Regions from separate parts of the Ningiella algicola genome, predicted to be linked through region 1. Evidence: predicted binding sites of a transcription regulator. Region 1 holds the regulator's gene; the other holds the start of a gene.
The links. Region 1 encodes NrdR, which represses ribonucleotide reductase genes. Its sites were predicted from a motif close to AAACACNANATNTNGTGTTT; they were not measured.

Region 1 (6,668 bases):
GCAAACATCCATGATAGCGCTAAGTTAGGAGAGAATGTATCTATTGCAGCAGGCGCTTACATCAGCGAAGAGGTCACTATTGGTGACAATGTTTCGATTAGTAGTGGCGTATTTATCGGTCCTGGCGCTCGCATTGGCGACGGATGTCACTTGCGTGCAAACGTAAGCATTTATCATCACGTCATACTTGATAAAAACGTATCCATTCATAGCGGAACGGTTGTAGGTTCCGACGGATTTGGATATGCAAATGACAAAGGGGCATGGATAAAAATCCCTCAAACCGGCTCAGTACGTATCGGTGCAAATACCGAAATTGGTGCAAACGCTTGTATTGACCGCGGCGCGTTAGACGATACCGTTATTGGCAAAAACTGCATCATAGATAATCTAGTGCAGATTGCGCATAATTGCGTGATTGGCGACTATTCGTGTATTTGTGGCCATACCGGCATAGCCGGGTCGGTGTCCATTGGAAAGCATGTCGTAATTGCTGGGAGTGTGGGGATCAACGGCCACATTAACATTTGTGACAATGTGCAGGTCACCGGTTTTTCTATGGTAACTAAGAGCATTACCGAGCCCGGTGTTTATTCATCAGGTATCCCAGTGTCGCCCACTCGGGAGTGGCAAAAAAATACAGTTAAACTGCGAAACATCGACAAACTCTACGAGCGCGTAAAGTCTTTAGAGCGTCAAGCGAAAGTCTAACGATATGCTACCAATCTGCTTGTCAAAGCAGTAAAGAATCACGCGCAAATGATTGTGGTTTATTTTGCTTTTCACCCTATACAAAAGTCTGAATTGTTTTAGAATAGCGGCTGATTTTTAGTGTCGTTATTAAATAACCTCAACGCAGTACTTCACGTTTTTATCACTACTTGGTGATAATTTAATAAATACATTGATAAAACAAGCATTTGCACTATCGCTTATCCCGAGTTGAGGTTAAATAAGAATTTAGGGTAAAGGTCTTGTGCTTAGCGTGCGCTCTACCTGTGCGAGGAAAGGAGAATTTGTGTTATCCAGTAAAATGACTATCGAGCAGTTCGATCCCGAATTGTCCGAAGCAATGGAAAAAGAAAAACAGCGCCAAGAGCATCATATAGAGCTTATTGCATCTGAAAACTATTGCAGTCCTCGTGTACTGGAAGCACAAGGCTCGCAGCTTACTAATAAATATGCAGAAGGCTACCCCGGTAAGCGCTACTACGGCGGTTGCGAATATGTAGATATCGCAGAAGAGCTTGCCATTGAGCGAGCAAAAGAGCTGTTTGGATGTAGCTATGCGAACGTCCAACCACATTCAGGCTCACAAGCTAACACCGCCGTTTTTATGGCTTTAATAGACGCCAACGATACAGTACTTGGTATGAGTCTGGCGGATGGTGGGCACTTAACTCACGGTTCACACGTCAACTTTTCTGGCAAAACTTATAACGCAGTCCAATACGGTTTGCACCCAGATACTGGTGTCATTGATTACGAGCAAGTTGAAAAATTAGCGCTTGAACACAAACCCAAACTAATTATTGGCGGCTTTTCTGCCTACTCGGGTGTGGTTGACTGGGCACGATTTAGAGAAATCGCTGACAAAGTCGGTGCATATTTGCTGGTTGATATGGCGCATGTAGCTGGACTTGTCGCTGCTGGTGAATACCCAAGCCCAATTCCTCATGCCCATGTTGTCACAACCACAACTCACAAAACACTCGCAGGCCCACGCGGTGGCTTAATTCTTTCAAACTGCGGTGACGAAACGCTTTACAAAAAGTTCAACAGTGCAGTGTTCCCAGGAAACCAAGGTGGACCGCTTTGCCATGTGATTGCAGCTAAAGCCGTAGCATTCAAAGAGGCCTTGTCTGAAGACTTTAAGGTATATCAAAAGCAAGTGCTTAAAAATGCAAAAGCAATGGTGTCAGTGATGCAGGAGCGCGGCTACACTATCGTTTCAAACGGAACTGACAATCACCTATTCCTGCTGGATTTAATTAACAAAGATATTACCGGTAAAGATGCAGATGCAGCTTTAGGTCGCGCAAACATTACGGTAAATAAAAACTCTGTTCCAAACGACCCGCGCTCACCTTTTGTGACTAGTGGCCTTCGCATCGGTTCGCCCGCTATCACGCGCAGAGGCTTCACGGAAGCTGAAGCTAAGCAAGTGGCAACGTGGATTTGCGATGTGCTTGATAACATGGGCGATGAATCTGTGATTGATAGAGTAAAGGGCGAAGTTGTCAGCTTGTGCGAAAAATTCCCGGTTTACGGTTAATTTAAATGTTTTGTCCTTTTTGCACGGCGCAAGAAACCAAGGTCATTGATTCAAGGCTTGTGTCTGACGGGGCTCAAATCAGGCGCAGGCGCCAGTGTCTGGAGTGCAGTGAACGTTTTACCACCTTTGAGGCAGCGGAGTTGGTCATGCCTCGCATCGTCAAACGCGACCATACTCGAGAACCATTTAATGAAGAAAAGCTAATGGCGGGTTTGCAAAGGGCCCTAGAAAAACGCCCTGTGAGTATTGAGGCGATTGAGCAGTGTGTGTTTCAGATAAAAGCGGCGCTTCGAGCAACAGGTGAGCGGGAAGTCAAAAGTGAATATGTTGGCGAGCTGATCATGGAAGCGCTTAAAAAGCTTGATAAAGTAGCCTATGTGCGTTTTGCTTCGGTCTATCGTTCTTTTGAAGACGTAAAAGAATTCGGCGAAGAAATAGCGAGATTAGCTGAAAGCAACAAATAAGCATTTGGCGCGGCTCTATGCCCTGCAATAGGAACTTGTAGATGAAAACGTCCGATGACTTCAGTGCCCAAGACGCCGCCTTTATGGCGCACGCACTTTCACTTGCCGAAAAAGGTCGATTTTCAACCACACCAAACCCCGCTGTCGGTTGTGTCATTGTTGACGATGATAACGAGATAGTAGCCCAAGGCTACCATGAAGTTGCTGGCGGTCATCATGCCGAGGTGAATGCACTCAACCAAGCGGGCGATAAGGCAAAAAACGCAAGTGTTTATGTAACCCTTGAACCTTGCGCGCACCATGGTCGCACAGGACCATGTGCTGAAGCGCTTGTAAACGCAGGTGTGCGCAGAGTGACTATTGCATCCATTGATCCTAATCCTCTTGTTGCTGGCAAAGGCATGGATATACTAACGCGAGCTGGCGTAGATGTTAGGTTTGGTTTGATGCAATCTCAGGCGTCAGCCCTCAACCGCGCTTTTTTTCACCGTATGCAAAACCAACGGCCTTACGTGGTGTTAAAGCTCGCATCAAGTTTGGATGGCAAAACAGCGCTTCAAAACGGCCTGAGTCAATGGATAACCAGCGAAGACGCGCGCAAAGATGTGCAAAAAGAGCGAGCACTTTCTTGCGCCATTTTAACCGGTTCTGGTACCGCCCTTGTTGACAACCCCCGATTAAATGTTCGTCCAGACCAACTTCCTGATAAAGATAGCCTTGCTTTCAAAAGTCGAAATAAACAGCCCTTGAGGGTGGTTATTGATGGTAAAGGGCAGCTGCATAGTAATTTGACGCTTATCGAAGATGGCGCCGCTACTTTGATATACAATCGAAAATTTAATCATGCCCTTGATTTTGAGCATGTGACCCAAGTGCAAATAATGCCTGAAAAGGATGAACGCCACCTTAACTTATCGCGTATTTTAGCTGACATTGGCAAACGCAATATTAACCGGCTTTTTGTGGAGGCGGGCGCGAAGTTAGCGGGTGCTTTGCTCGAGGCAGGTTTGGTGGATGAGTTGTTGCTGTATATTGCGCCAAAGATGCTTGGAGGCGGGGCGCGAGAATTAATATCTGGCGACGCAAAAACATCTTTGGATCAAGCGCTTGAGACTCAAATAAGTGAATTGCGACACATAGGGAAGGATATAAAGATTAAATGTACTTTCCCTATGAAAAAGGTGTCTTGAGTTAGGCTTTGCTTAACTTAAATTTAGGCGAAAACGCATTTCCCACAATTCAGGGAACTCAATAAAAGTGAGGCAATATGTTTACCGGGATTATAGAAGCCGTTGGTGAAATAAGTGCATTGGATAATAAAGGTGATGACATTCGCCTCACCGTGCAGTCTAAAACGCTTGATATGTCTGATGTCCACCTAGGCGATAGTATTGCAACCAACGGAGTATGCCTAACCGTGGTTGAGAAAGGCGATGATTACTATCGGGCCGATGTGTCTGCTGAAACAATTAAGTACACCGGCTTTGCAAACTATTCAGCAGGCAGTCGTGTCAACCTCGAAAAGGCAATGCGCACTGACAGCCGATTTGGCGGCCACATTGTTTCTGGACATGTTGATGGTGTAGGTCATGTTGAATCGATTGTAGAGCACACGCGTTATGTTGAAGTATGGGTAAAGGCACCTGATTCGCTTGCTAAATATATCGCACACAAGGGTTCCATCACAGTGGATGGCGTCAGTCTGACTGTAAATGAAGTGAAAGGCGCTTCATTTATGCTTTGGCTCATTCCACACACGCTAAAAGAAACGGTGATTGGAGACTATAAAGTTGGGACTGCCGTTAACTTGGAAGTTGATGTTATTGCCAGATATTTAGAGCGTTTGATGCTCGGCGATAAGGCGGCACACACAGACACTCACGATATCAGCCTGAACTTTTTAGCGGAACACGGGTATTTGAAGTAGCAAATTGTTTTCTAAAGGCATATTGCTCAATCGTCATACAGGCGACTAATTTTAAGGTAAGGCATTAGATGGCATTAGACAGCACAAAAGACATCATCGAGGATATCCGTCAAGGTAAAATGGTTATCCTGATGGATGATGAAGACCGAGAAAACGAAGGTGACATCATAATGGCAGCTCAGCACGTGACGCCGCAGGCCATTAATTTTATGGTCACGCATGCACGCGGCCTAGTGTGCTTGCCGATGACAACCGAAAGATGTCGCAAACTTAAATTACCGTTGATGGTAGACAAAAATAGCGCTCAATTCTCCACTAACTTTACCGTCTCCATTGAAGCGCGAGAAGGCGTCACAACTGGTATTTCTGCAGCAGATCGCGCTACAACCATTCAAGCTGCGGTGGCAAGCGATGCAGTGGCAGATGATATCGTACAGCCTGGTCATATTTTCCCCCTTATTGCCAAAGAAGGTGGTGTACTCAACCGTGCCGGACATACTGAAGCGGGTGTCGATTTAGCGCGCTTGGCGGGTTGCGAACCTGCAGCGGTTATAGTGGAGATCCTAAACGAAGATGGATCAATGGCAAGACGCCCTGAGTTGGAGAGGTTTGCTGAACAACATAATTTAAAAATTGGCACTATTGCAGACTTAATTGAATATCGAAATTTAAATGAAACCACTATTGAGAAGGTTGCAAGTTGCAAGCTGCCTACGACTCATGGTGAGTTCGAATTAATTACCTTTAAAGATGTGATTGATAATCAAATTCACTTTGCGCTGAAGAAAGGCGAGATTGTTGCTGAAGAACCCACATTAGTGAGAGTGCACTTGCATAATACACTCAGCGATTTATTAGGCTCAACGCGTGCTATTAATCGCTCGTTATCACTCGAAAAAGCAATGAAGCGCATTCATCAAGAAGGTGGGGTGTTAGTGCTTCTTGGTAAACAAGAAGATATAGAGGGGCAGGTTAAGCAATTTGAGGCCGAAGATAAGCAGCAGATTGCAAAGGGTAAGACTTGGCAGGGCTCGTCGAGAACGGTAGGTGTGGGCAGTCAAATCTTGGCAAGTCTCGGTATTCAAAAAATGCGCTTGCTTAGTAAGCCTATCAAATACAGTGCATTATCAGGCTATGGTTTAGAAGTCACCGAATATATTCACGATTAGCTTTGCCTCTCTTGGACGCTTAGAAAGAGGTCGGTTGGTCATAATCAAAAATGCGCAAAGGCCCAGAGTTCTATGCTATACTTCGCGCCGATTTTTACAGGAGCTTATTGCATGAAGGTAATTGAAGGTAATGTACGCGCTACGGGCAAAAAATTTGCAGTGGTAGTTGCTCGTTTCAACAGCTTTGTTGTTGAGAGCCTTCTCGAAGGTGCCCTTGACACACTAGAGCGGCACGGAGAAGTAAACCCTGACGACATTACCGTCGTGCGTGTCCCCGGTGCATATGAAATGCCGCTGGCGGCTAAAAAAGTAGCGGAATCTGGAAAGTTTGATGCAATCATTGCATTAGGCGCAGTCATTCGCGGCGGCACCCCCCACTTCGATTTTGTTGCAGGTGAATGTAATAAAGGGCTTGCTCAAGTTTCACTTGATTCTAGCATCCCGGTTGCCTTTGGCGTGATCACTACGGACAGTATTGAGCAAGCGATTGAGCGTTCTGGCACTAAAGCCGGCAATAAAGGGGCGGAGGCTGCATCAACTGCACTAGAGATGGTTAACGTACTTAGCGAAATAGACGGAAGTCTCTAGTGAAGGCATCGCATCGAAAAAAGGCGCGTGAGCTCGCGCTTCAGGCCTTGTACAGCTACCTGATGAGTGGAAACGATATGAAGCAAGTTGAGCTGCATATTGCTACAACTAACGATATGGCCAAAGTAGACGTAGCATATTTTCAGGATATTTTACAAGGGATTGCGAAAGACCCTGATGCAATTGACAAGGCGTATAAAGCTTATTTAGGAAGACTGCCTGAAGAGCTAGATCCGATTGAAAAA
Region 2 (6,668 bases), 1.3 Mb from region 1:
CTTGGCGATTGAACATCGTCAGTGGTATCATCAGAATCACTTAACGCCGATGTTTCACCTTGTTCAGTGCCCGACTCGTCACTTGCATCTTCGGCAGTAACAACTGGGTCGCCATTTTCGTCAAGCTCAATAACTTCCTCAACTTCATCGATGCGCTGAAGCCCAACAACATGTTCACCCTCTACAGTACGAATAAGTGTGACGCCTTGTGTATTTCGGCCCACCGTCGACACTTCCGCAGCTCGGGTTCTGACTAGCGTACCTTGGTCAGAAATCAACATAATTTCATTGGTTTCATCTACCTGAACGGCGCCCACAACCGCACCGTTTCGCTCGGACACTTTAATTGAAACCACACCTTTCGTTGCTCTGCTTTTCGCTGGGTACTCGCCAATAGGAGTACGTTTACCATACCCATTTTCGGTCGCAGTTAAGATGTCGCCCTCATCATTCGGCACAATTAATGATACAACTTTCTCGTTCTCAGCAATGCGTATACCACGAACGCCAGTAGCTGTTCTGCCCATAGGTCGGACTTGGCTTTCGCTAAAACGAACCACTTTACCCGCATCAGAGAAGAGCATGATTTCACTCTCTCCATTGGTCAAATCGACACCGATGAGTTCGTCTCCATCGGTTAAGTTAACAGCGATGATCCCATTGGCTCTTGGGCGCGAGTATTGCGTGAGTTCGGTCTTTTTAACCGTGCCTTTTCTTGTCGCCATGAATACAAATTTGCCCGCCTCAAACTCTTGAATGGGCAATATTGCGGTGATTCGCTCGCCATCTTCTAGCGGTAATATATTTACAATTGGACGACCACGCGCATTTCTGCTGGCAAGCGGCAGGTTGTAAACTTTTAACCAGTACAAACGGCCTCGTGTAGAAAAGCAGAGAATGTGATCATGCGTATTTGCTACAAGAAGCTTTTCAATGAAGTCTTCATTTTTCATCTTAGTGGCTGATTTACCCTTGCCGCCACGACGCTGAGACTCATAATCAGATAGTTTCTGATACTTGACATAGCCTTCTCGCGATAAAGTGACAACAACTTCTTCGCGCTCAATCAAATCTTCAATATCAATATCGTGTGAAGCGGCTGTAATTTCTGTGCGACGCTCATCGCCATACTCTTCGCGAATCGCCTCTAATTCTTCTGCGATGACTTCCATCAAGCGCTCAGAACTGCCCAATATACGAAGAAGTTCGGCAATGATGTCTAACAAGCCTTTGTATTCTTCTAGAATCTTATCGTGTTCCAAACCTGTCAGCTTGTTTAAACGCAGATCCAAAATAGCCTGAGCTTGCTCTTCGGTTAAATAGTAGCGCCCATCGCGAATACCATATTCTGGTGCAAGCCAATCGGGGCGTGCCGCATCGTTTCCTGCTCGTGAAAGCATGTCTGACACATCGCCTAATTCCCAAGCTTGCGCAACGAGCGATTTTTTCGCATCAGACGGACTTTGCGATGCCTTGATAAGCTCAATGATTGGGTCGATATTGACCAATGCAATGGCTAAGCCCTCTAGAATATGTGCTCTGTCACGCGCTTTTCTAAGCTCAAATACTGTACGACGTGTCACTACTTCACGTCTGTGCAATATAAACAGTTCAAGTACTTCTTTAAGGTTGAAGACTTTTGGCTGATTGCGGTCAAGTGCAACCATATTGATTCCGAACACAGTTTGAAGCTGGGTGTTGGCATAGAGGTGATTTAGCAGTACCTCGCCAGATTCATTGCGCTTAACCTCAATTACAATGCGCATTCCGTCTTTATCAGATTCATCACGTAAAGCTGAAATACCTTCAACGCGTTTTTCTTTTACCAGCTCGGCAATTTTTTCAATTAATCTGGCTTTGTTTACCTGATACGGAATTTCGTGAACGATAATAGTTTCTTTACCGTTTTCTTCTTGCTCTATTGTCGCTTTAGCTCGCAAATAGATTTTACCGCGACCTGTTTTATAGGCGTTTATAATGCCTTGTCGGCCGCTAATAATGGCTGCCGTTGGGAAGTCTGGGCCAGGAATATGCTCAAGTAACTCTTCAAATTCAATGTTTGGATTTTCTATTAATGCTAAACACGCACTCACTACTTCGCTTAAGTTATGAGGCGGAATATTTGTCGCCATACCAACAGCGATACCAGACGAACCATTAACCAGTAAGTTGGGCACGCGAGTGGGCAATACTTCGGGAATAAATTCCGTGCCGTCATAATTAGGCACGAAGTTAACGGTTTCTTTTTCTAGGTCCGCAAGTAGCTCGTGGGCGATTTTGGCCATTCGAACTTCGGTATAACGCATTGCGGCAGCAGAGTCTCCGTCCACAGAACCAAAATTACCTTGACCATCTACCAACATGTAGCGCAGGGAAAAAGGTTGCGCCATCCTAACAATGGTATCGTACACAGCAGAATCGCCATGCGGGTGATACTTACCAATCACATCGCCTACGACGCGTGCGGACTTTTTATAAGGCTTATTAAAATCGTTTTTTAACTCATTCATCGCGAATAAAACTCGGCGATGCACTGGCTTTAAACCATCGCGAACATCGGGTAATGCGCGCCCGACAATAACGCTCATTGCATAATCTAAGTAGGAGTTTTTGAGTTCTTCTTCGATATTAATGGGGGAAATATCTTTGGCGTTGTCAGTCATAAACTGAATGATCCTTTATAGTTGTGAGTCATCACTCTGACTTTACTCATTCTCTAAATGAGCGCAGGTCTGAAAGCTGAAAACATAAACGAATAAGCGCAGCGTTTACTTAAAGCAGAAATGATTCACTTTGTTTTATTATCATTATCGTTCCAACTCACGATAGTAGCATTATGTATTGTGAAAATGTAGCGCTGCGTGAAGGATTATGTTGCAAAATTCGCTTCATTTTATTCGCTAGCCAGCAGACAAAGTAAATGGTGTATAAATGATAAGGGATGGATTCGAGAAATAGCTTGAAAAAGCGCGCGCACATATACAATATGCATCGATAAATATTTCTGCAAGCAAAAAGGCAAAATGACAAACGTTGACGCACAAGAACTCAGCAAGTTCGCTCAATTAGCGGATGAATGGTGGGACAAAGATGGGAAATTTAAGTCACTGCATGACATTAATCCGCTTCGCACCGAATACATCCAGACCCAATGTAGCGGTCTGTTCGGCAAAACGGTGCTCGATGTTGGCTGCGGTGGAGGCATTTTATCTGAAGCATTAGCTCAGTGCGGCGCGATAGTCACTGGCATAGATATGGTGCAAGTTTCGCTTGATGTGGCGAATCTGCATCGCTTAGACAGCGGTGTAGCTGTTGACTATCATTTAAGTACCGCAGAGCAATGGGCTGAACATCACAATGAGCACTACGATGTGGTGTGTTGCCTGGAGATGCTAGAGCATGTCCCTGACCCAGCATCCATTGTGAAAAGTTGTGCGCAAATGCTTAAACCCGGTGGTACAGCCATCTTCTCTACTCTTAATAGAAATACCAAATCGTATTTTATGGCCATCGTTGGTGCGGAGTACTTATTTAATATGGTACCAAGAGGCACACATGAGCATAAGAAATTCATTAAACCTTTTGAACTAGTCTCCATGGTGGAGCAGACCTCGCTCACACCTAAAAAAATGATAGGTATGCACTTTAATCCTCTCAAAAATGAATACTATTTAAGTGACGACAATGTTGACGTTAACTATTTTTTGGTGTGTCAGGGTTAAGTCATTTTTAGAACTAAAAAACGCATTGTTAGATTGATTTGTTTCATTGCTTTTTTCTGGATATGACTTGAATCGTCTATAACTCAGGCAACAATTCACTTCATCGGTTAGTTATCACTAACCAAAATTGATCACTTTTTTGTTACGATAACTTGACAGCCAAAACACAAGATATAGTGGTTGCATTACTCATTTAGGCGCATTATCTTGTGTTCATCAATAAGAACCCGTAGTCTATTGATTCGCGCGCTAACGTAAAGTTCTGACAAAAAACACTAGCTGCTATCTTGCTGAGGTGGTGCTGGCTGAAAACAAGAATAAGAATAAAGTCCTTACATAAACGTGAGTTACGTCGTTTAGTCAAAAGGCCGTTCTTATTATGCTTGGTTACAGCAGTAGATTGTCATGAAACTGTGCGTTGATAAAAACAACACTAAGAGCATAACAACAATGAATAACGATCTTTTGGTAACGAAGCGAGATGGTGCTCAAGAGCCCATCGATTTAGACAAAATCCACAAAGTTGTCACATGGGCAGCTAATGGCCTAGACGAAGTGTCAGTATCCCAAGTGGAGATAAAGGCACAGATTCAGTTCTACAATGGCATCAAAACCTCAGAAATTCACGAAACGCTCATAAAGTCAGCCGCTGACCTTATTTCAACTGACGTGCCTGATTATCAGTATATGGCAGCGCGCTTGGCAATATTCCATTTGCGCAAAAAAGCCTATGGTCAATATGAGCCCCCTGCCCTTTTTGCACATGTAAAGTCCCTCGTTGGGCAAGGTAAATATGACGAACATTTGCTCGAAGATTATACGCAAAAAGAATTCGAAGAAATGGATGCGTTCATTGACCACGCGCGCGACATGAATTTCAGTTACGCAGCGGTTAAGCAACTTGAAGGCAAATATCTTGTTCAAAATCGCGTAACAGGCGAAATTTATGAAAGCGCTCAATTTTTGTATGTGCTTGTGGCCGCATGCCTGTTTGCTAAATATCCAAGCGACACCCGCATGGATTACATTAAACGTTTCTATGACGCAGCTTCAACATTTAAGTTATCGCTCCCAACGCCAATCATGGCCGGCGTTCGCACGCCCACACGTCAATTTAGCTCTTGCGTATTAATTGAAACGGGCGACAGTCTAGATTCTATCAATGCAACTGCAAGCGCAATTGTGAAATACGTGAGCCAGCGTGCTGGCATTGGCATTAATGCAGGTCGAATTAGAGCGCTAGGTAGTCCAATCCGTGGTGGCGAAGCCTTCCATACTGGTTGTGTGCCTTTTTACAAATATTTCCAAACTGCTGTAAAAAGTTGCTCACAAGGTGGTGTACGCGGCGGCGCTGCCACACTGTTTTATCCAATGTGGCACCTGGAAGTAGAATCTCTACTCGTACTTAAAAACAATCGCGGCGTTGAAGAGAATCGTGTCCGCCACTTAGATTACGGTGTGCAGTGCAACAAATTAATGTACACCCGAATGATCAAAGACGACTACATCACATTATTCAGCCCCTCAGATGTACCCGGTCTATATGACGCGTTTTTTGCTGACCAGAATAAGTTCGAAGAACTTTATGTGAAGTACGAAAATGATGACAGCATTCGCAAAAAGCGCGTAAAAGCCATAGATTTGTTTAGTCAATTTATGCAAGAACGTGCGAGCACTGGCCGTATTTACTTGCAGAATGTGGATCATTGCAATACGCATAGTCCCTTTGACCCTTCAGTTGCGCCAGTGCGCCAAAGCAACTTATGTTTAGAAATTGCATTACCGACTAAGCCACTTCGTAATGTGGATGATGCAGAGGGTGAAATCGCTCTGTGCACATTATCTGCGTTTAATTTAGGTGCAATTGAAAGCTTAGATGATTTTGCAGAACTTGCTGACTTGTCCGTACGAGCGCTTGATAGCCTATTAGACTATCAAGACTACCCCGTCCCCGCTGCATTGACTGCAACAATGGGGCGACGAACGCTGGGAATAGGCGTAATTAACTTCGCGTACTATCTAGCGAAAAACGGCGTTAAGTATTCTGATCACAGTGCCAACGGTTTAATCCATCGTACCTTTGAAGCTATGCAGTACCATCTCATGCGTGCTTCAAACAATTTGGCAAAAGAAAAAGGCGCCTGCCCTAAATTTAATGAAACCACTTATTCAAAAGGCATTATGCCAATTGACTCTTACAAAAAAGACTTGGATAAGGTGTGCAATGAGCCACTTCGTTATGATTGGGATGCGCTTCGCGAAGACGTCGTGAAATACGGTTTGCGCAACTCGACACTATCTGCATTGATGCCGTCAGAGACTTCTTCACAAATCTCAAATGCCACTAACGGCATTGAACCACCGCGCGGACATATCAGTATTAAAACCAGTAAAGACGGCGTGTTAAAGCAAGTCGTGCCTGATTATAAAGCGCTTAAAAACGACTACGAATTACTATGGGACTTACCATCTAACGATGGTTATTTGCAGCTGGTTGCCATTATGCAGAAATTTGTTGACCAGACTATTTCGGCAAACACCAGCTACGATCCGAGTAAGTACGAAGGCAACAAAGTGCCAATGAAGCTACTGTTGAAAGACTTGCTAACGACTTACAAATTAGGTGTAAAAACTCTTTACTACCACAACACGCGCGATGGGGCCTCGGATAAGTCCGATGCTGAAATAGCGGCGAGCGTTCAACAGCCTCAAGCACAAACTGCCATTATAGAAGAAGATGATGATTGTGCCGGCGGTGCATGTAAAATTTAATCGGATACGGATGTAATAATGAGATATACAACCTTTAATCAAAAAACGACGGACACAATGAAAGAGCCGATGTTTTTCGGCGACCCGGTAAATGTAGCGCGTTACGATCAACAAAAACACCCTATTTTTGAAAAGTTGATTGAAAAACAAATATCATTCTTCTGGCGTCCAGAA

Region 2: a site for NrdR is predicted at 3,885-3,904, ahead of nrdA (class 1a ribonucleoside-diphosphate reductase subunit alpha). Genes of this name have one in related genera too.

The regions. Positions count from the first base shown of each region.
Region 1 covers NZ_CP171821.2:4,147,139-4,153,806, forward strand. The annotation lists gene lpxD (UDP-3-O-(3-hydroxymyristoyl)glucosamine N-acyltransferase) at 1-711, shown strand, start outside; gene glyA (serine hydroxymethyltransferase) at 1,034-2,275, shown strand; gene nrdR (transcriptional regulator NrdR) at 2,281-2,739, shown strand; gene ribD (bifunctional diaminohydroxyphosphoribosylaminopyrimidine deaminase/5-amino-6-(5-phosphoribosylamino)uracil reductase RibD) at 2,781-3,929, shown strand; gene PN836_RS18075 (riboflavin synthase) at 4,007-4,666, shown strand; gene ribBA (bifunctional 3,4-dihydroxy-2-butanone-4-phosphate synthase/GTP cyclohydrolase II) at 4,735-5,835, shown strand; gene ribE (6,7-dimethyl-8-ribityllumazine synthase) at 5,947-6,423, shown strand; gene nusB (transcription antitermination factor NusB) at 6,423-6,668, shown strand, end outside.
Region 2 covers NZ_CP171821.2:694,786-701,453, forward strand. The annotation lists gene gyrA (DNA topoisomerase (ATP-hydrolyzing) subunit A) at 1-2,663, opposite strand, end outside; gene ubiG (bifunctional 2-polyprenyl-6-hydroxyphenol methylase/3-demethylubiquinol 3-O-methyltransferase UbiG) at 3,024-3,722, shown strand; gene nrdA (class 1a ribonucleoside-diphosphate reductase subunit alpha) at 4,173-6,494, shown strand; gene nrdB (class Ia ribonucleoside-diphosphate reductase subunit beta) at 6,513-6,668, shown strand, end outside.